Regions from separate parts of the Janibacter sp. LM genome, predicted to be linked through region 3. Evidence: riboswitches for the same ligand, from Rfam matches in the RefSeq annotation. Region 3 holds a riboswitch; each other region holds the start of a gene.
What was found. A riboswitch is a leader RNA that binds a small molecule or an ion and turns the genes downstream of it on or off. The one in region 3 is predicted to bind S-adenosylmethionine.
Positions count from the first base shown of each region.

Region 1: it holds a riboswitch for S-adenosylmethionine, as region 3 does, so the genes downstream of both, ABC138_RS13595 (OsmC family protein) here and ABC138_RS01415 (bifunctional o-acetylhomoserine/o-acetylserine sulfhydrylase) in region 3, are expected to answer to the same signal.
Region 2: it holds a riboswitch for S-adenosylmethionine, as region 3 does, so the genes downstream of both, ABC138_RS10930 (aminotransferase class V-fold PLP-dependent enzyme) here and ABC138_RS01415 (bifunctional o-acetylhomoserine/o-acetylserine sulfhydrylase) in region 3, are expected to answer to the same signal.

Region 1 is NZ_JBDIVG010000026.1:218-7,292, forward strand. Features, by position in the region: gene ABC138_RS13575 (DUF952 domain-containing protein) at 15-365, shown strand; gene ybaK (Cys-tRNA(Pro) deacylase) at 366-872, opposite strand; gene ppk2 (polyphosphate kinase 2) at 937-1,830, shown strand; gene ABC138_RS13590 (hypothetical protein) at 1,856-2,524, shown strand; SAM riboswitch class IV at 2,570-2,684, shown strand; gene ABC138_RS13595 (OsmC family protein) at 2,715-3,179, shown strand; gene ABC138_RS13600 (SelB C-terminal domain-containing protein) at 3,187-5,028, opposite strand; gene selA (L-seryl-tRNA(Sec) selenium transferase) at 5,025-6,353, opposite strand; tRNA gene ABC138_RS13610 (tRNA-Sec) at 6,378-6,473, opposite strand; gene ABC138_RS13615 (permease) at 6,538-7,075, shown strand, end outside.
Region 2 is NZ_JBDIVG010000018.1:66,662-73,736, reverse strand. Features, by position in the region: gene dapA (4-hydroxy-tetrahydrodipicolinate synthase) at 1-731, shown strand, start outside; gene ABC138_RS10935 (ribonuclease J) at 728-2,413, shown strand; gene ABC138_RS10930 (aminotransferase class V-fold PLP-dependent enzyme) at 2,561-3,778, opposite strand; SAM riboswitch class IV at 3,821-3,936, opposite strand; gene ABC138_RS10925 (A24 family peptidase) at 4,010-4,654, opposite strand; gene ABC138_RS10920 (DNA translocase FtsK) at 4,766-7,075, shown strand, end outside.
Region 3 is NZ_JBDIVG010000001.1:299,345-306,419, forward strand. Features, by position in the region: gene ABC138_RS01395 (hypothetical protein) at 1-167, shown strand, start outside; gene ABC138_RS01400 (carboxyl transferase domain-containing protein) at 313-1,791, opposite strand; gene ABC138_RS01405 (hypothetical protein) at 1,834-2,202, shown strand; gene ABC138_RS01410 (hypothetical protein) at 2,189-2,590, shown strand; SAM riboswitch class IV at 2,624-2,737, shown strand; gene ABC138_RS01415 (bifunctional o-acetylhomoserine/o-acetylserine sulfhydrylase) at 2,754-4,073, shown strand; gene ABC138_RS01420 (hypothetical protein) at 4,140-4,445, shown strand; gene ABC138_RS01425 (hypothetical protein) at 4,445-5,692, shown strand; gene ABC138_RS01430 (hypothetical protein) at 6,073-6,402, shown strand; gene ABC138_RS01435 (sterol carrier protein domain-containing protein) at 6,417-6,749, shown strand; gene hrpA (ATP-dependent RNA helicase HrpA) at 6,772-7,075, shown strand, end outside.

The DNA.
Region 1 (7,075 bases), on a different contig from region 3:
GGGATGATGGCTGCATGACCCTCCAGCACATCGCCCTCGAGTCCGACTGGCAGGCCGCCCAGGCGTCCGGGACCTACCCCGTCTCGACGCGCGGGCGGCTCATCTCGCAGGAGGGCTTCATGCACTGCAGCGGGTCGCCTGCCCAGCTCGAAGGGGTCCTCGCCCGCTTCTACGCCGACGTCACCGAGCCGCTGCTGCTCCTGACGCTCGACGCGCAGTCCCTCGCCGCCCGGGGCCTCACCGTCCGGCTCGAGCCGGCCGTCCCCGGCACGCCGGTCGGCAGCGACACCGAGCTCTTCCCGCACGTCTACGGCGGCGACCTGCCGGTGGGCTGCGTCAGCCAGGTGGACCGCCTCCGGCCGTGATCAGGCCCGCCCGATCGCCGCGACGACCGCGCCCGTCACCTCCACGAGGGCCGCGGGGGCCAGCTCCAGGTCGAGCCCTCGTCGCCCGCCGCTGATGAGGACCGTGTCGTGCCCGAGCGCAGAGGCGTCGAGGACCGTGACGAGGGCGCGCTTCTGACCGACCGGGCTGATCCCGCCCACGACGTAGCCGGTGGTCCGCTCGGCGAGCGCCGGGTCGGCCATGCTCGCCCGCTTCGCGCCGACCGCCGCGGCCAGGGCCTTGAGATCCAGCTGCCCGGCGACGGGGACGATGCCCACGACGAGTCCGTGGTCGCGGGGCAGGTCGGTCTGGGCGAGCAGGGTCTTCAGGACCCGCTCGGGTGGGACCCCGAGCACCTCGGCGGCCTCCACGCCGTACGAGGGCGCCGCCGGGTCGTGCTCGTAGGGGTGCTCCGTGTACGCCACCCCGGCCGCCGCCAGCGCCCGCGTCGCGGGGGTGGCGCCGCCCCCCTTCGTCCTCCTGGCCATGGACTCCAGTCTCCGCCACCCGCTCCGACACCCGCGCGACAGGTCCACGTGGTACCCACGTCCCATGCAGAAGCAGAACCTCCGCGAGTACATCGACCGGCTCATCGACGAGGGCTACACCGTCCGCGACGACCAGGGTGACGACCCGATGCTCATCCGACCCGACGGCCTGGCCGTCGAGACGTGGCGGGAGAACTACCCGTACGACGAGCTCATGACCCGCAACGACTACGACGTCGAGAAGTACCTGCTCCAGATCGAGCTGCTGAAGTTCCAGTACTGGGCGCAGGACACCGGCCGCAAGTTCGTCGTCCTCTTCGAGGGCCGTGACGCCGCCGGCAAGGGCGGCACGATCAAGCGCTTCACGGAGCACCTCAACCCCCGGGGCGCCAGGGTCGTCGCGCTCACCAGGCCGAGCGAGCGGGAGGAGGGCGAGTGGTACTTCCAGCGCTACCTGCGGCACCTGCCGACGAGCGGCGAGATCGTCCTCTTCGACCGCTCCTGGTACAACCGCGCCGGCGTCGAGCGGGTCATGGGCTTCTGCAGCGACGAGCAGTACGAGGGCTTCATGGACCAGGCGCCGAAGATCGAGCGGATGCTCATCGACGCCGGGGTCCACGTCACCAAGCTGTGGTTCTCCGTGACCCAGCAGGAGCAGCGCACCCGCTTCGCCATCCGCCAGATCGACCCGGTGCGCCGGTGGAAGCTCTCCCCGATGGACCTCGAGAGCCTCGACAAGTGGGAGGCGTACACCGCCGCCAAGGAGGCGATGTTCGAGCGGACCGACACCAAGCACGCGCCCTGGACGGTCATCAGGTCCAACGACAAGAAGCGCGGCCGGATCAACGCCATGCGCTTCTTCCTCAACCAGTTCGACTACGAGGACAAGGACACCCAGATCGTCTACGCGCCCGACCGCAAGGTCGTCGCCCGCGGCAAGCAGACCGTGGGCGACTGATCTCGTCGAGCCCTACGCTGACCCGGTGACCGACGACGCGCCACCCCGCGGGCGACAGCTCGCCGACATCGGCCCCCTCGAGCAGCTGCGTGCCGGGCGCCTCGGGGTCCGGCTGCCGTTGCTCCTCGCGGGCCTCTTCCTCTACGGCGCGTCGATGGCGATGGTGCTGCGCGCGACGCTCGGCCAGATCCCCTGGGACGTGCTCCACGTCGGCGTCTCGCGCCACGTCCCGCTGAGCTTCGGCACGATCGTCGTCGGCGTCTCGCTGCTCGTGCTGCTCGGGTGGATCCCGTTGCGGCAGAAGCCCGGCGTCGGCACGATCGGCAACGCTCTGCTCATCGGCCCCTCCGCCGACCTCGTCCTCGCGCACCTCGACGAGCCGGGCGACCTCGGCTGGCGCATCGTGCTCCTCGTCGGGGGCGTGGTGCTCAACGGCATCGCGACCGGCATGTACATCGGCTCGCAGTTCGGGCCCGGTCCGCGCGACGGCCTGATGACGGGGATCGCGCGCCTCACCGGCCACTCGATCCGGTTGGTGCGCACGGGGATCGAGGTCACGGTGGTCGTCGTCGGGTGGCTGCTCGGCGGCACGGTCGGCGTCGGCACCTTCCTCTACGCGCTCGCCATCGGGCCGCTGGCCCAGCTCTTCCTGCCGCTCTTCACGGTCGACCTCAGGCGCGGTCCCACTTCCTGATACATAACTGGACGTTATGGATTGCTGTGTGTCATCTTATGGCCAGGTCATGAGTCCCAGCGCGAAGCCCCGGCTTGCTGGGCGGCAACCCTCCACCCTCGGTGGGGTGCCCCGGGTGACGACCTGGGCGTCGGCCGACCGGCCGCGCCAAGCGCGGGTTCACGAGAGCCCCTGATCCACGGAGCCGTCCATGACTGCCACCACCGCACCCACCACGCTGCTCGAGGTCACGACCCGGGGCGCGCTCGTCACGGGGACCGAGGTCGCCATCACGAGCCGCCAGTTCAGCTACACGATCGACGAGCCGCCGGCCCTCGGCGGCACCGACAAGGGCGCCAACCCGGTCGAGCACCTGCTGGCCGCCCTCGCCTCGTGCACCGTCATCAGCTACCAGGTCTGGGCCGACAAGCTCGGCCTCCGGGTCGACACGATCGACGTCGACCTGCGCGGCGACCTGGACCTCGCCGGGTTCCTCGGCACGGACGAGTCGGTGCGTCCGGGCTTCCAGGGCATCGAGCTGGCCATCACGGTCAGCGGCCCGGAGAGCGAAGGGGAGTACCGCCGCCTCGAGCAGGCCGTCGCCGAGCACTGCCCCGTCCTCGACAACCTCACGCACGGCGTGCCGGTGACGACGAGCCTCGAGGTCGCTGCCTGAGCGCGGCCTAGCGCACGACCTGCCGCAGACTCCCGTCCACCCGCCGGGTCCACCCGCGGGCGTCGAGGTGCTCGAGCAGGGGCACGGCGACGCGCCGGGTGGTCCCGAGCGCCTGTCGCGCGAGGCTGAGGGTGAAGGGTTGCTCCAGCCCGGCGAGCACCCGCATCGCCCGCGCCGGCGCGTCGGGGAGCAGCACGACGTCGTCGGGCAGACGCATGACCCGTCCGAGGCGCTCGGCGGCCGCGAGCTCCGCGGTCCCGAGACCGAGCTCGGCGAGCTCACCCCGCTCCGCCGCCACGAAGGGGGTGGCCCCCAGCCGTGCCTCGAGAGCCGCGATCCCGGCCTCCGCGGCTCCGAGGCCTCCAGCCTTCGGGTCGTGGACGCGGCCGTCGGCGACGGCGAGGCCGGCGTCGGTGGCCAGTCCCGGTACCAGGGCCTGTCCGAGCACCGCAGGGAGGTGCTCGGGCAGGCCGAGCGACCTGGCCGCCTCGGCGACGGGCAGCCCGGCGCTGAGCGGGTCGGCGGCGTGGTGCCGGCGGACGGCCCCGCCGAGCCGGTCGCGCCACGTGCTCACGGCCCCCGCGTCGACCCACCAGTCACCGTGCCGCACGGCACCCGCTGGCGCGGGGAGACCCAGCCGGTCGAGCACGTCCGCCCGCTCGGCTGCGCGCGAGCGCAGCCGAGCGGTGGCGAGGTCGGCGGGGTCCGCGCCTGCAGAGGCGAGGGCCTGCCCCCTTCGCCCTGGGGCACCGCGGCGGGTGAGCGGCAGGGGGTCGACGTCCACGACTCGGACGGCCCACAGGCGACGACTCCCCGCGTCGCGCAGGATCGCCCGGTCGCCCACGCGCCACGGGAGGACGGTCGCGGCCGAGAGGCGGGCGTGGTCCGGCCCGAGCGGGCGCACGTGCACCTCGACGTCGACCGACCCGACGTGCAGCGTCCCCTGCTCGACCATCTGCATTGCCCTAGGGGAATGCGCGCTCCCGTGACCGTTCGTCTGCATTGCCCTAGGGGAATGCAGCTCGGTGGCGGACACGTCGACGACCGACGCGAGCGCGAAGGCGTCGGGCGTCAGCAGCGCGACGGAGCGGCCGACCTCGTCCACGCGGCGCAGGTTGACTGCGACCCGGGAGACCGGGCCGACGGCTTCGTGCGCCTCGTCCTGGCTGTGCAGGCCACGCACCGTCACCTCGCGTGCGGACCCGCGGTCGAGCAGCACCAGCCGGTCGCCGACGTGGACCGTGCCCGCGCCGAGGGTGCCCGTGACGACCGTCCCCGCGCCGGAGACGGAGAAGCTGCGGTCGGACCAGAGCCGCACCGGCGCCCGGGCGTCCGGCTCCGGCAGCCGGGCAGCGAGCTCGTCGAGCGCCGCGCGAAGGGAGTCCATCCCGTCGCCCCGGACCGCCGAGACCTCGACGGCAGGGAGGTCGAGCCCGGCCTCGGCCAGGTGTCGCCGCGACTCGGTGAGCACGTCGGCTCGCTGCTCGTCGTCGGCCAGGTCGCACCGGGTGATGACGAGCAGGCCGTCGGTGATGGCGAGCGCCTGCACGGCGGCGAGGTGCTCGCTGCTCTGCGCCTGCCAGCCCTGGTCAGCGGCGACGACGAAGACCACCGCCGGCGCCGGCCCCAGCCCCGACAGCATCGTCCCGAGGAACCGCTGGTGCCCCGGCACGTCGACGAAGGCGACCTCGGCCCCGCTCGGCAGGGTCGTCCAGGCGTAACCGAGCTGGATGGTCAGCCCGCGCTCGCGCTCCTCGCGCAGCCGGTCGGGGTCACGCCCGGTGAGCGCGCGCACGAGCGTCGACTTGCCGTGGTCGACGTGCCCGGCGGTGGCGAGCACGCGCCTCATGGGGTGGGCGTCCCCGGGTCGGGCCCGTCGTCGCCGAGCGCCGCCCGCAGTGCCGCTTCGACGTCACCGTCCCGATCGGCCGGGACGCAGCGCAGGTCGACCAGGCCGCGCCCCCCTTCGACCCGGGCGAGCACGACCGGCTCGCCGACGCGCAGGCGCTCGACGGCGTCCGCGGGGATCTCGACGGCCCAGCCGGGCAGGGGCACGCCGGGCGCCCCGCCGCCGCCGACGCGGCCCTCGACCGCCACGACCCCACGGCCGAGGGCGGCGGCGAGGGCTTCGACCCGCGGCCGCAGCTCGTCGGCGGTGACGTGCAGCGCGGCGGTGACCGGTGGAACCGATCCGCGCAGGGTCGCCTCGAGCGCGGCGAGGGTCAGCTTGTCGACGCGCAGGGCGCGCTGGAGCGGGTGGCGGCGCAACCGCTCGACGACGTCCGCGTCGCCGAGGACGAGACCCGCCTGCGGGCCGCCGAGGAGCTTGTCGCCGCTGGCGGTGACGATCGTGGCGCCCGCGCGCAGCCACGTCGTGGCATCCGGCTCGTCGGGCAGCAGCGGGTCGGGCCGCAGCAGGCCGGACCCGATGTCGGCGACGACCGGCACGGGGGAGCCGTCGGGCCGACGCAGCCCGCGGAGCTCACCGAGGCCCACCTCGGCCGTGAACCCGTCGACGCGGAAGTTGCTCGGGTGCACCTTGAGCACGCACCCGGTGCCCGGACCGATCGCGTCGGCGTAGTCCCTCAGGTGCGTCCGGTTCGTCGTGCCGACCTCGCGCAGCCGAGCGCCGGTCGAGGCGATGAGGTCGGGCAGGCGGAACCCGTCGCCGATCTCGACCATCTCCCCGCGCGAGACGACGACCTCGCGCCCGGCGGCGAGCGCGGTCGTGGCGAGCACGAGCGCGGCCGCGCCGTTGTTGACGACCAGCGCGCCGGTCGCGTCGGGGACGGCGTCGAGCAGGGTGGCGAGTGCCCCGGCGCCGCGTCGGCTCCTCGCTCCCGTGGCCAGGTCCATCTCGACGTCGACGTAGCCGGCGGCGTCGACGACGGCCTCGATCGCGCTGGGGGACAAGGGGGCCCGGCCGATGTTGGTGTGCACCACGACGCCGGTCGCGTTGAGGACCGCGGTGAGCGAGCTGGCCCGGGTCGGGAGCCCGGCGAGTGCGGTGGCGGGGACCTCGTCGGGGCCGATGCTTCCGTCGCGCGCCTGCTGCTGGGCGGCGGTGATCGCGACCCGGACGACATCCCGCCCGAGTCGCTCCGCCGCGGCGACGAAGGGCGCCGAGGCCAGCAGCGTGTCGGTGCGCGGGATGGCCCGCCGGGGGTCGGTCACCGTGCTCCCTTCGGGTCGGACGTGTGGCGGAGGCGGACGGGAATCGAACCCGCCAGACCGAGATGCTCGGCCTCACCGGTGTTGAAGACCGGGGGGACCACCAGGAACCCAGACGCCTCCGCCGCCCACCCTAGGACAGGTCGTCCCCCGAGACACCGGAGCGTCCTTCTCCTACGGTGACGACGTGAGCACCGCACCGTCTCCCGGCCGGCCGCGACACCTCGACCGCTGGGTCCTCGGGGTCGCGATCACCGCCCTGGTCTTCGTCGTCGGTCTCGTCTGGGCCAAGTGGTGGCCCTACGCGCTGAAGATCGACGGCCTCGTCGGCAGCCGGGCGTGGGACGGGGGTGCGCTCGTCGACGTCGCGCGTGACGCGCCGACGTGGTGGCAGGGAGCCTGGGACTTCACGCTCGCGTACAGCCTGGCCGTCTGGAAGGCACTGCTCGTCGGCCTGCTCGTCGCCGCGGCCATCGACGCGCTCCTGCCCCGGGAGCACCTGCGCCGGGTCCTCGCCGGCCGCGGCTCCACCTCCGGCGCGGCCATCGCGGGCGCTGCCTCGCTGCCGAGCATGATGTGCACCTGCTGCGCCTCGCCGGTGGCGGTCTCGCTGCGCCGCAGCGGGGTGCCGCTCCCGTCGGTCGTCGCCTACTGGCTCGGCAACCCGGTCCTCAACCCGGCCGTCCTCGTCTTCCTCGCGCTCGTCGGGCCGTGGGAGTGGGCCG
Region 2 (7,075 bases), on a different contig from region 3:
TCAGCTCCGCCGAGAGCATCGCGATGGTCGAGACCGTCAAGGAGGCCGCCGGTGACCGGTTGGCCGTGACCGCCGGGGTCGGCTCCAACAACACGGCGCACGCCATCGAGATGTCGCAGGCCGCGACCCGCGCCGGCGCCGACGCCCTGCTGGTCGTCTCGCCGTACTACAACAAGCCGACGCAGGCGGGCCTGCTCGCCCACACCCGCGCGATCGCCGACGCGGCGCAGCTGCCGATCATGCTGTACGACATCCCGGGGCGCACCGCGACCCCCTTCGCAGTGGACACGCTCATCGCGCTCGCCGACCACGAGCGGATCCTCGCCGTCAAGGACGCCAAGGGCGACCTCTGGGCCTCCTCCGAGGTCATGGCCACGACCGACCTGCTGTGGTTCTCCGGTGCCGACGAGGTCAACCTCGCGCACCTCGCCCAGGGCGCCCACGGCGTCGTCTCCGTCGTCGGCCACGTCGCGGGGCGCGAGTACCGGGCGATGGTCGAGGCCGTCGACGCCGGTGACCTCGCCGCCGCCCGCGCGATCCACCACCGCCTCATCCCCGTGACCAACGCGATCATGTCCACCTCGCAGGGCGCGATCATGGCCAAGGCCGCCCTCGTCGAGCTCGGCGTCATCGAGCACGCGAGCGTGCGCCTGCCCTACGTCGAGGGGCCGGACGAGCACCTCGACATCCTGCGCAAGGGTCTGGCCGCCTCCGGGATCGGGGCAGCATGAGCCACCCGCACCCCGACCTGCTGCTGCCGCCCGCCCTCGCCCCGGGCGCGCTGCGCATCATCCCGCTCGGCGGCCTCGGTGAGGTCGGACGCAACATGGCGGTCATCGAGCACGAGGGCCAGCTGCTCGTCATCGACTGCGGCGTCCTCTTCCCCGAGGACCACCAGCCCGGCGTCGACCTGATCCTTCCGGACTTCGAGTACATCCTCGACCGGCTCGACGACGTGCAGGCCATCGTCCTCACGCACGGCCACGAGGACCACATCGGCGCTGTGCCCTACCTGCTCAAGCACAAGCCCGACATCCCGCTCGTCGGCTCGACGCTCACGCTGGCCCTCGTCGAGGCCAAGCTCAAGGAGCACCGGATCAAGCCCTGGACCCTCGGGGTCAAGGAGGGCGGGCGCGAGTCCTTCGGCGTCTTCGACTGCGAGTTCATCGCCGTCAACCACTCGATCCCCGACGCGCTCGCGGTCTTCGTGCGCACCGGGGGCGGCACGGTCCTGCACACCGGTGACTTCAAGATGGACCAGCTGCCGCTGGACCGTCGCCTCACGGACCTGCGGGCCTTCGCCCGCGTCGGTGAGGAGGGCGTCGACCTCTTCATGACCGACTCGACCAACGCCGAGGTGCCGGGCTTCACCACGCCCGAGCGCGAGATCGGTCCCGCGATCGACACCGTCTTCCACAAGGCGCAGCGCCGGATCATCGTCGCCTGCTTCTCCAGCCACGTGCACCGCGTCCAGCAGGTGCTCGACGCCGCCGAGCGCAACGGCCGCAAGGTCGCCATGGTCGGTCGCTCGATGGTGCGCAACATGGGCATCGCTGCGGACCTGGGGTACCTGCACGTGCCCGACCGCGTGCTCGTCGACGTCAAGAAGCTCGACAACTACCCGGACAACGAGGTCGTCCTGATCTGCACGGGCAGCCAGGGCGAGCCGATGGCGGCCCTGTCGCGCATGGCCAACCGCGACCACCGCATCGACGTGGGCGACGGGGACACCGTGCTGCTCGCCTCGAGCCTCATCCCCGGCAACGAGAACGCCGTGTACCGCGTCATCAACGGCCTCATGCGCCTGGGTGCCGACGTCGTGCACAAGGGCAACGCCAAGGTGCACGTGTCCGGTCACGCGAGCGCCGGTGAGCTGCTCTACTGCTACAACATCGTCAAGCCGCGCAATGTCATGCCGGTCCACGGCGAGTGGCGCCACCTCGTGGCCAACGCCGAGCTGGCGATCCAGACCGGGGTCGACCCCGACCACGTCGTGCTCGCCGAGGACGGTGTCGTCATCGACCTCGTCGACGGCCGCGCCCGCATCGCCGGCGCCGTGCCCTGTGGGTACGTCTACGTCGACGGCTCGAGCGTCGGCGGCACCACCGAGGAGCTGCTCAAGGACCGCCGCATCCTGCGCGACGAGGGGTTCATCTCGGTCATGGTCGTCGTCGACTCCTCGACCGGCAAGGTCATCGCCGGCCCCGAGATCACCGCCCGCGGCTTCGCCGAGGACGACGAGATCTTCACCCAGGTCAAGCCCAAGATCATCGCCGCGCTCGACGAGGCGACCAGGAAGGGCACGACCGACACCCACCAGCTGCAGCAGGTCGTGCGCCGCGCCGTCGGTGGCTGGGTCGGCGGCAAGATCCGTCGCCGCCCGATGATCATCCCGGTGGTCGTGGCGGCCTAGGAGACGGTGCCCCGCGCGTCCCAGGATTCTCGGGTGACCCGATAAACCTCGCCTTCGCAAGAGTTTCAGACTCTTGCGAAGGCGAGGTTTCTCTTGCTGAGCGAAGGGGGACTGCCGGGTCCCCCCTTCGACCTCACCCGAGGAGGGTCAGAGGGCGCGAAGGGCGCCGAGGAGCCGGTCGATGTGCGCCGGGGTGGTGCCGAGGCCCGCGCTGATCCGCACCGCGGTGTCCTGCTCGTGCTCGGAGAGCAGGTCGTCGACGAGCAGGTGCGCGCAGAACTTGCCGTCGCGCACACCGATGCCGTGGTCGTCGCCGAGGATGCGCGCGACCTCGCTGCTGTCGTGGCCGTCGACCGTGATCGCCGCGACGGGGGCGCCCTCTCCACCGCCGAAGAGCGTGTGGACGCGCACACCCTCGATCCCGGCCAGACCGCTCAGCAGTCGGATGCGCAGGGCCTGCTCGTGGTCGATGATCGCCCGCTCGCGCTCGGCGATGATCTCGCAGGCCCTCGCCAGGGCAATCGCGCCGAGGACGTTGGGGGAGCCGGCCTCGTGCCGGGCCGGACCGCAGGTCCACTCTGTCGTGTCGAGACCGACGCGGGCGGTGGCGCCGCCACCGGCGAGGTAGGGGTCGGCGGCGTCGAGCCAGTCGCTGCGGCCGACGAGCACCCCGGCGCCGAACGGGGCGTAGATCTTGTGGCCGGAGAAGGCGACCCAGTCGATCCCGAGGGCAGCGATGTCGACCCGACGGTGCGGCGCGACCTGGGCGGCGTCGAGGGCGAAGCGGGCGTCGTGCTCGCGGGCGACCGCGGCCAGGCGCTCGATCGGCCAGTGCTCGCCCGTGACGTTGGACGCGCCCGTGGCGACGACGAGGCGGTGCTCTGCGGGGTGGTTGCGCAGGGCCTGCTCGAGGAGCTCGACGGCCTCGTCGCGGCTGTGCGGCACGGGCAGCCGCAGCGCGTCGCCCCACGGGAGGAGGGCCGCGTGGTGCTCGGAGGCGAAGACGAAGACCTTCGTGCCCGCCGGCAGCGCCCGGGCCAGCAGGTTGAAGGAGTCGGTCGTGTTGCGGGTGAAGACGACCTGGTCGTCCTCACGCGCCCCGACGAAGTCGGCGACGCTCTCGCGAGCCTGCTCGTAGCGCGAGCTGGTCACCCGGGAGGCGAAGCCGGCACCGCGGTGAACGGACGAGTAGGTCACCGCGGCGGTGGCGACCTCCTGCGCGACGGCCTCGAAGGCCGGGGTCGTCGCCCCGTGGTCGAGGTGCGCGTACTCGACGGTCGAGCCGTCGCGGTCGCGGTAGGTCAGGCCCTCGGAGACGAGGCGGGGGAGGTCGGTCGAGGTCTGCTGCACGTGGGACACGGTCATGGGGATGCTCCTGGTCCGTCAGGGACCCGGGTGTCGACCACGAGTCCGCGCTTGCCGGGCGACAATGGCGTCGCCGGCCAGGTCGTCACCCGGAGCACCCCACCGCGGAGGAGGGTTGCCGACCAGCTAGCCGGGGCTTGTCGCTGGTACTCGTGACCTTGCGGATGACCATATCGGACACCGGTGGGTCCGTGTCGAGAGGAGGCGAGGCGCATCTCGCCACCTGGGACGTCAGCCGAGGGCGACGGCGATGACCGCTCCGGCGACGAGGTAGGGACCGAAGGCGAGGTGCGTCCCCCGGTCGGCCCGGCGCGCGAGCAGCAGTGCGAGAGCGGCGAGTCCACCGATGACGAAGCCCACCCAGACCCCCACGACGAGGTGCGTCCAGCCGAGCCAGGCGAGCGTCGGCGCGATCGAGACCATGAGCTTGGCGTCGCCCATCCCGATCGAGCGGCCGAAGAGGAGGAAAGCGAGCGCGAGCGTCCCGCCCCCGACGAGCAGGGCCGCGAGCCCGGCCCGCTGCAACGCCTCCCACTCGCCGGTCGCGGCGGAGGCGAAGGTGAGCAGCACGGCCTGCACGGGGACCAGGGGCAGGGTGATCGCGTTGGGCAGGCGGTGGACGTCGGCGTCCACCGCGGCGAGGACGAGGCCGGCGAGGGCCAGCGAGAGCGGTGCCGCGAGCACCGGCCACGGCAGGTCGGAGAGCCCGCGGGCGATCGCCCACCCGACGGAGGGGGCGACCGGCAGGACCCACAGGTGTCGGGGGAGGGGACCCCCTTCGTCCTCCCGCCGGTACGTCCCGGTGCGCAGCCAGAGGTACCCGACCACGCCGCCGACGAGCGCCAGGAGGGCGACGATGAGGGTGCGTGCGTCCACGGCGGCGACGCTACTCGGCGGGTGGCGGGGCCGCTCCCCGATCTCCACAGGTTGCCGTTGTTGCGCGTGTGACGCGTGTGTCGGGCGGGGCTTTCGCCTAACCTGCGGAACATGGCCACTCGTCCGTCGACCTCCTCGCGCAGCACCAAGGGCGCCTCGTCGCGCCCCAAGGGCAGCACCCGTCCGTCGGGTCGCACGTCCGCTGCGAAGGGGAAGAAGACCGCCGCCCCGCGCAAGAAGGCCGCGTCCGGCGGGGGTCTCCCGCTGCCGCTGGCCGCGGTCCACAGGACGTGGGTGGGCGTCGCCCACGCCACCGGCGCCGGCGTGCGCCGGATCGGCACGAGTGCCGGCGAGATCGAGCCCGAGCACCGGCGCGACGGGTGGGGCTTCCTGGCCCTCGCGCTGGCCCTGGTCGTCGCGGTCCGCGAGTGGTGGGGCCTGTCGGGCGCCTTCGGTGACGTCGTGCACGCGGTCTTCGCGGGCACCTTCGGCCGGGTGGCCTACGCGCTGCCGATCGTCCTGCTGCTCCTCGGGGTCCGCCTGCTGCGCTCGGCCGGCGAGTCCGCGGCCGACGCTCGCCTGGGCTTCGGCACGGCGGGGCTGCTCTTCGCCGTCTCCGGCCTGACGCACGTCTCCAAGGACATCCCGCAGCCGCCGGACGGCGCCGGGCCCATGAGGGACGCGGGCGGCATCGTCGGCTTCCTCGCCGCGGACCCCCTGACCACGGCGGTCACGGAGTGGCCGGCCATCATCCTGCTGGTCCTCCTCGGCCTCTTCAGCCTCCTCCTGCTCACCGGCACCCCCCTGCACGAGGTGCCGCAGCGCTTGGCCTACGTCCGGGCCGCCTTCACCGGGGAGGTCCCCTCGCACGTCACCAGCGCCGACGTCGCGGCGAAGGGGGACGCTCCCCAGGCCGCGGTCGCGCGGGCCCGGCGTCGGCGCACCTTCGACGACGACGAGAACCTGGGCGAGCGCGACGGCGACACCGCCTTCGACCAGGCCGCGGTGGTCCAGCCCGCGGGGAAGGGACGCAAGCGCAAGGGCGCCGCCGCGCCCGTCGACGCGGTCGACGAGCCGGCCGCGGATGCCGCGGCCACCGACGGTCCCCGTCCGGGGGAGAAGCGGCCGACCAAGAACCCGGTCGTCGCGCCGATCAGGAGTGCGGACAAGCCGGCCCTGGAGCCGCCGCCCACGACCCAGCTGCCGCAGCGGGTCGAGCAGCTGGCCCTGGCCGGCGACGTCACCTACACGCTCCCGGACAGCCAGCACCTCAAGCCCGGCGCACCCCACAAGGAGCGCTCGGCGGCCAACGACAAGGTCGTCGAGTCCCTGACGAGCGTCCTCGACGAGTTCGGCATCGACGCGCAGGTCACCGGGTTCCACCGCGGCCCGACCGTTACCCGGTACGTCGTCGAGCTCGGCCCGGGCGTGAAGGTCGAGCGGGTCACCGCGCTGTCGAAGAACATCGCGTACGCGGTCGCCTCGGCCGACGTGCGCATCCTCAGCCCCATCCCGGGCAAGTCCGCCATCGGCATCGAGATCCCCAATGCCGACAAGGAGATGGTCTGCCTCGGCGACGTGCTGCGGTCCGACGTCGCCCGCAACAACGAGCACCCGATGGTCATGGGCGTCGGCAAGGACGTGGAGGGCGGCTACGTCATCGCCAACCTCGCGAAGATGCCGCACCTCCTCGTCGCCGGCGCCACCGGCTCCGGCAAGAGCTCCTTCGTCAACTCGATGATCACCTCGATCCTCATGCGGGCCACGCCCGACGAGGTGCGGATGGTGCTCGTCGACCCCAAGCGCGTGGAGCTGACGGCCTACGAGGGCATCCCGCACCTCATCACGCCGATCATCACCAACGCCAAGAAGGCGGCGGAGGCCCTGCAGTGGGTCGTGCGCGAGATGGACATGCGCTACGACGACCTCGCGACCTTCGGCTACAAGCACCTCGACGACTACAACAAGGCCGTCAGGGCCGGCAAGGTCGAGCCGATCCCCGGCAGCGAGCGGGTCATCCAGCCCTACCCCTACCTGCTGGTCATCGTCGACGAGCTCGCCGACCTGATGATGGTCGCCCCGCGCGACGTCGAGGACTCGATCGTGCGCATCACCCAGCTCGCGCGCGCGGCCGGCATCCACCTCGTGCTCGCGACCCAGCGACCCTCGGTCGACGTCGTCACCGGCCTCATCAAGGCCAACGTCCCCTCACGGATGGCCTTCGCCACCTCGTCGCTCGCCGACTCGCGCGTCGTGCTCGACCAGCCGGGCGCGGAGAAGCTGCTCGGGCAGGGTGACGCGCTCTTCCTGCCGATGGGCAAGTCCAAGCCGATGCGTGTCCAGGGCGCCTGGGTCACCGAGTCGGAGATCGAGGCCGTCGTCAGCCACGTGACCGGTCAGCTCAAGCCGACCTACCGCGAG
Region 3 (7,075 bases):
TCGGGCGCCCGCGCGGCCTCGCCCCGGACGACCGTGCGCGCGACCTGCACGAGGAGGCGCTCGCCGCGAGCCGTCGGCACGGCGTGCCGCTCCTCGGCACCTACCTCGCGACCCCGCAGGGCGTCGTCGAGATGCCGGTGTGGGAGGAGCTGCGTGCGACGGGGTGAGCGTGCCCTCTGGCCCGAGCCGGGCGTGTCGTACTGCAGTTCAGCTGCCCGGTCCCCGTGAGGTCCCGGAAAGCCAGGCCCTGTTGTCGCACCTGATGACGAACTGCAGTACGACACGCCCAGACTTCAGGTCGCCCACCCACCGTCACAGCTGCGCCTCGACCTGCGCAGCGACCGCCGCGCCGATCGCGCGGGCGAACGCCTGCGGGTCGACGTGCGCCGCCGGTTCCTCGGGGACGAGGACATCGACGAGCCCGTCCTGGTGCATCTGCGGCGCGCCGACGCGTTGGCGGGCGGCGAGGAGGGGGGCGTGCTCGGTGTCCTTGAAGACGATGGCGCTCGCGCCCTCGGGTGGCAGCGGGGAGAGCCAGGCATTGCCCGCGGCGACGACCCGTCGCGCGGGCAGCAGCGCGAGCGCGCCGCCGCCGGTGCCCTCGCCGAGCAGCACCGACACGCTCGGCACGGTGAGGGCCGTCATGTCGGAGATGCACCGGGCGATCTCGCCGGCCAGGGCCCCCTCCTCGGCACGCGGGGAGAGGTCGGCGCCGGGGGTGTCGATGACGGTGACGAGGGGCAGACCGAGCTCGGTCGCCATCCGCATGCCGCGGCGCGCCTCGCGCAGGGCGGCCGGACCCATCGACTCCGAGACCTGGTAGCGGCGGTCCTGGCCGACGAGGACGCACGACCGCCCGCCGAAGCTCGCCAGCGCGAGCATCACGCCCTTGTCCGACTCGCCGTAGCCGGTGCCGTTGAGCGGGATGACGTCGTCCGCGGCGTACCGCAGCAGCTCTCGGACGCCGGGGCGGTCCCCCCTTCGCGTCGTCTCGATGGCGGTCCACAGCCGCGCGATCTCCTCCTCGCTCGGCTCCGGCCGGGAGACGAAGGGGGCGATCCGCCGGACCGGCGCGCCGTCCTCCGCCGCGGGTGAGCGGGCGTGGCCCCCGGTCGTGGCGGAGAGCAGCGTCAGCGCGCGGGCGGCGATGTCGGCGAGCCCGGCGGTCGGCACGACCGCGTCGACGATGCCCTTGTCGACGAGGTTCTCGGCGACCTGCACGCCGGAGGGGAAGGGGACGCCGTTCAGCGTCTCGTAGACGACCGGGCCGAGGAAGCCGATGAGCGCGCCCGGCTCGGCGATGGTCATGTGGCCGAGCGAGCCCCACGACGCGAAGACCCCGCCGGTCGTCGGGTGCCGCAGGTAGACGAGGTAGGGCAGGCCGGCGGCCTTGTGCGCGACGACGGCCGCCGAGATGTCGACCATCGTCATGAAGGCGGGCGTGCCCTCCTGCATCCGGGTGCCGCCGCTCGCCGTCGCCGCGACGAGGGGGAGGCGCTCGGTCGTCGCCCGGCGCACCGCCGCGACGAGGCGCCCGGCGGCCGCGCGCCCGATCGAGCCGCCGAGGAACCGGAACTCGCCGACGACGAGCGCGACCTCGTGCCCGCGGATGCTCGCCCGGCCGGTGACCACCGACTCGTCGGTGCCGGACCGAGCGGCTGCCGCCTCCAGGGTCGCGAGGTAGCCGTCGCTCAGGCCGGAGCGGTCGATCGGCTCGTCCCAGGAGACGAAGCTGCCGGCATCGACGACGGCGGCGAGCAGGTCGTGGGCTCCGGGGCGTGGCGCGCTCATGCCGTGATCGTGCCAGCAGCGGGGCCGCGTACGCTTGCCGCCGTGCTTGTGCCGCTGACCACTCTCGTGCTCGTCGCGGTCGGCGTGCTCGGCGTCCTGGCCCTGGCCTACCTGATCATCGACCGGCTCGTCGACGACCTCATGCTGCTCACGACCGCCGTCGTCGAGCTGCTCCTGCTCGCTCTCGTCGTCGGGTCCGCGATCGCGATGGGGCAGGTCGAGGGGGAGGGGGAGGGGGCGACGATGCTCGCCTACGCCCTCACCCTGCCGATACTGCCCCCGATCGTCGTCTTCATCGCCCTGAAGGAGAAGACCCGGTGGGCCATGGGGGTCGTCCTCGCCGGTGCCTTCACCGTCGGTGTCATGACCTACCGCATCCTGCAGATCTGGCAGACCCATGGCTCCGCCTGAGCTGCGCACGGGCACCGGGCCGGGTCGGGTCGTCGTCGCCGTCTACGCCGTGCTCGCGCTCGCCGCGACCGGCCGCTCGGTCCTGCAGGTCACCCAGTACCTCGACCGGGCGCCGCTGGCGTACGCGCTCTCGGCGCTCGCGGCCGTGGTCTACGTCGTCGCGACCGTGGCCCTGGCGAAGGGGGGAACCACCGGCGCGCGGGTCGCGACCGGGGCGATCCTCGTCGAGGCCGTCGGCGTGCTCACCGTGGGCACGCTGTCGTACGTCCTGCCGGACCTCTTCCCGGACAAGACCGTCTGGTCGCACTTCGGGTCCGGGTACGGGTTCCTGCCGCTCGTCCTCCCCTTCGTCGGCCTGTGGTGGGTCCACCGCGTGAGACGGGCCTGACCAGATGCTGGTCACCCTCCTAGTCTCCGGGTAGGTCTTGAGTGCCAGCGCCAGGCCCCGGCTCGCTGGCCGGCAACCCTCCATCCGCGGTGGGGTGCCCCGGGAGACGACCTGGTCCGTGGCGACCGCCACGGTCAAGCGCGCACGATCAGGAGCAAAACTCATGAGCGACCCGTCCACGTGGAACTTCGAGACGAAGCAGATCCACGCCGGCCAGGCGCCCGACCCGACCACGGGTTCGCGGGCACTGCCGATCCACCTGACGACCTCCTACCAGTTCAAGGACACCGAGCACGCGGCGAACCTGTTCGCGCTCAAGGAGCTCGGCAACATCTACACGCGGATCATGAACCCCACGCAGGACGCGGTGGAGCAGAAGATCGCGGCCCTCGAGGGCGGCGTGGGCGCGCTCCTCACCGCCTCCGGCATGTCCGCGACGCACCTGGCCCTGGTCAACCTCGCCGAGGCCGGTGACCACATCGTCGCCAGCACCGCCCTCTACGGCGGCACGATCAACCTGCTGAAGTTCACCCTGCCGAAGTTCGGCATCGAGGTGAGCTTCGTCGATGACCCGAGCGACCTCGAGCAGTGGCGCGCGGCGGTCAAGCCCAACACCAAGGCCTTCTTCGGCGAGACCATCGGCAACCCCAAGGACATCGTCCTGGACATCGCCGGCATCTCCGAGGTCGCGCACGCGGCCGGCGTGCCGCTCGTCGTGGACAACACGATCGCGACGCCCTACGTGCTCCGTCCGATCGAGCACGGTGCGGACGTCGTCGTGCACTCCGCGACGAAGTACCTCGGCGGCCACGGCACCGCGATCGCCGGCGTGATCGTCGACGCCGGCCGGTTCGACTACGCGGCGGACCCGGAGAAGTTCCCCAACTACAACCAGCCCGACCCGAGCTACCACGGGCTGCGCTTCGGCCCGGACCTCGGCGTGGACGGTGCCATGGGTGCCAACCTCTCCTTCATCCTCAAGGCCCGGGTGCAGCTGCTGCGCGACATCGGCCCGGCGATCTCCCCCTTCAACGCCTTCCTCATCGGGCAGGGCATCGAGACGCTCAGCCTGCGCATGGAGCGGCACCTGGCCAACACGGCCAAGGTCGCCGAGTTCCTCGGTCAGCACGCGCAGGTCGACAAGGTCACGTGGGCCTCGCTGCCGAGCAGCCCCAGCCACGAGCTCGCGCAGCGGTACACGCCCCAGGGTGCCGGCGCCGTCATCTCCTTCGAGATCTCCGGCGGCCTCGAGGCGGGCAAGAAGTTCGTCGAGGGCCTGAGCCTGCACAGCCACCTGGCCAACATCGGTGACGTGCGCTCGCTCGTCATCCACCCCGCGTCGACGACCCACTCGCAGGGCCCCGACGAGGACCGGCTCGCCGCTGGCGTCACCCCCGGCCTCGTGCGCCTCGCAGTGGGCCTCGAGGCGATCGAGGACATCGTCGCCGACCTCGAGCAGGGCTTCGCCGCCGCGAAGGCCTGACGACCACCCCGAGGGGCCTGTGGAGAACTCCACGGGCCCCTCGGCGTTCTTCCCTAGCGTGGGTGCATGGGCGGACAGGAACGCATCTCCATCGACAGCGAGGGCATCGAGGGCCTCGGTCGCCAGCTCAAGGCCATCGCCGACTTCCTCGAGGAGAAGGCGGCCAAGGCCAACAACGAGGCCGTCGAGACCTTCGGGTTCCCGAGCTGGTACGGCACCGACGCGTACGAGGCGGCGATCGGGGACTTCGAGCGGGAGCGGATCAGGGTGGGCAAGCAGCTGCGCGAGCTGGCGCGGCTGGCCCGGGACGCGGGGTCCTGGTACGTGCTCACCGAGGACCTCGTCGACCGGCGCAACCAAGGGATCCTCTGATGGCGCTCCACGACCCCGGGACCATCGAGGAGGGCGACCCCAGCACGATCCGGGCCGAGGCGGACGAGCTGCGGACGGTCGCCGCCAACATCCACACCGTGGCCGAGATGCTGCGCATGGTCTCGACGAAGGGGGTGTGGGAATCGTGCTCGGGGACGATCTTCGAGGACGAGGTGGGCAGCACCCCGGATGACCTCTTCGCGATCGCCAACCGCCTCGCGGACACCGAGCGGATCATCCGTCCCTACGCGGACCGGCTCGAGGAGAGCCAGGCCACCCTCGAGCGACTCCGTGGACGGTACGAGGAGAACGTCCGCATCTCGGAGGAGCGCAAGGCGAAGCTCGCGACGCTGACCCCGCAGGACCCCGAGTACGCCATCGTCGATCGGGAGTACCGGGCCGCCGCCAACTCGCGGGAGATGAACAAGAGGGGCTTCGAGCGCGAGGCGGAGGAGGCGAGCGCCGACGAGCGGACCATGGCGACGAGCCTGGCCGCGGTGGGGTCCGAGCTCTCCGACGAGAAGGGGTACAACGGTTTCGAGATGGCGAGCCGCACGGGCCGGAGCCGCCTGTTCAACAACGACGTCGTCGACCTCACGCCCTGGGGCAAGCCTGCGGCCGTCGTCACGGCAGCCGACCCGCTGGGCAGGCTGGGGCGCCGCGCCGTGTACGGGGAGGGCAGCTACCGGGACGTCGGCCTGACGACGGTGCTCACGGCGGCCGACATCCTCGTGCCCGGCAGTCGGCGCATCGAGGCCAGGGACGCGACCCGGGCCAGCCGCCGGGCCGACGAGCTCAAGGGCATCAGGGCCGCCGACAGGTCGACCAACCCCATCGCCCATCGACGGCTCGCGACCAACACGAGGATCTGGGCGCAGCACCAGGTCGCCACGGGCAAGGTCCGGGCGAAGCACAAGGTGACGGACACCCTCGCCGACAAGACCGGCATCCGGCTCGTGGACGACATGGTCACCGACTGGTCGGCCGTGGCCGGCGCCGGGCGCGTGCGAAGGAGCGGGTATGCGCTCAAGTACTCGGTCAAGGTCACCAACAAGACCACGGCGCAGGTGAGCTCGGTCCAGTCGGCCGCGGACAAGGTCGGCGCCGCGACCGAGTCCGACGAGGCCCGGCGCGAGCGCCGGGCGCGGGAGGAGGCCGAGGAGCGACGGCAGGAGACCGAGCGCCGGCGGCGAGAGTCCCGCGTGGAGGGCATCACGTCGCGACCGATCACCTCACCGGTGCCGTAGCCGAGAAAAGTGCGTTGCACCCCCTTCGCCGGGGTGCGAGCGTGGCGGCATGGCCTCCGACATCCACGTCACCCGGATCGACCCCGACGACGACGCAGCCGCTGCGCTCGTCCTCGACGGGCCGGCTTCGTCGCCACCCGCGACGGGGAGGTCGTCGGCATCGCCGGGTCCTGGGACGTCGAGCTCTCGGTCCCGGCGAAGGGGGGCGCCTCCCTTCGTCCTGCCGAGGGCCTGACGCAGGAGACGATCTACGGCCGCTTCGGGTACGGCGTCGCGAGCTCGGCGCTGCGCTCGCGCTTCGCGGCCGGCACGACCTTCACCGCGCCCGCTGCCGTGCGCGCGCAGGCGGACGCGACGGCGAGCAGGCGCCGGGGCAGGTCGTGCGCAGCCTCGAGGACTGCGAGCGGATCCTGCGCGACGTCCCGGAGAGCCGCGGCGACCGGGAGCCGGCCCGGCTGCTGTGGGCGACCCGCGAGGGCCGCGACGTCGGGTGCGCGTACTTCCACCGCAGCCCCACGTGGTCCGACGGGCAGCCGCGGGGCGAGGTCGGGGTCTTCTTCCTCATCTCCGTCGACCCCGGTGCGCGGCTGGCGCTCGCCGAGCGGCTGACGACGATCGACCTCATGGGCAGCACGGAGTACTGGGTCACCCCGACGACGCCCTGGCGCTGTGGCTGCCCTCGCACCGCTCCATCGGTGGCGGTGGTCTGAGCGACAGCCTGTGGTTGCGCCTCGTCGACCTGCCGACCGCGGTCGCCGAGCGTGGTCACGCCGCGGACCTCGACGTCGTCGTGCTGGTGCACGACGACGTCCTCGAGGACACGGCCGGCACCTGGCGCTGGACCGCCCGCGACGGCGTCGGCGCACTCACCCGGACCGACGAGCCGGCCGAGGTCACCCTGGGCATCGGCGACCTCGGGGCCGTCTGGCTCGGCGGCCAGACGCTCGGCGCACGACACGCGGCCGGCTACGTCACGCAGCAGCGTCCCGGCGCGGTGGCCGAGCTCGACGCCGCGCTGCGCACACCGGTCGGGCCGACCACGACGATCGACTTCTGAGGGCGCGGATATCCTGAACCCCATGCCCACCACCCTTCGCGACGCCGTCCCCGCGGAGGAGCTGCACTACAACGAGGACCTGCCGGTCGTCGCCCGCAAGGACGACATCGCCGAGGCGATGCGCGAGCACCAGGTCGTCATCGTCGCGGGGGAGACCGGCTCCGGCAAGACGACCCAGCTGCCCAAGATCGCCCTGGAGATCGGGCGCGGCACGACCGGGCAGATCGGGCACACCCAGCCCCGGCGGATCGCCGCGCGCTCCGTCGCCGAGCGGATCGCCGAGGAGATGCAGGTCGAGCTCGGCGGGCTCGTCGGCTACCAGGTGC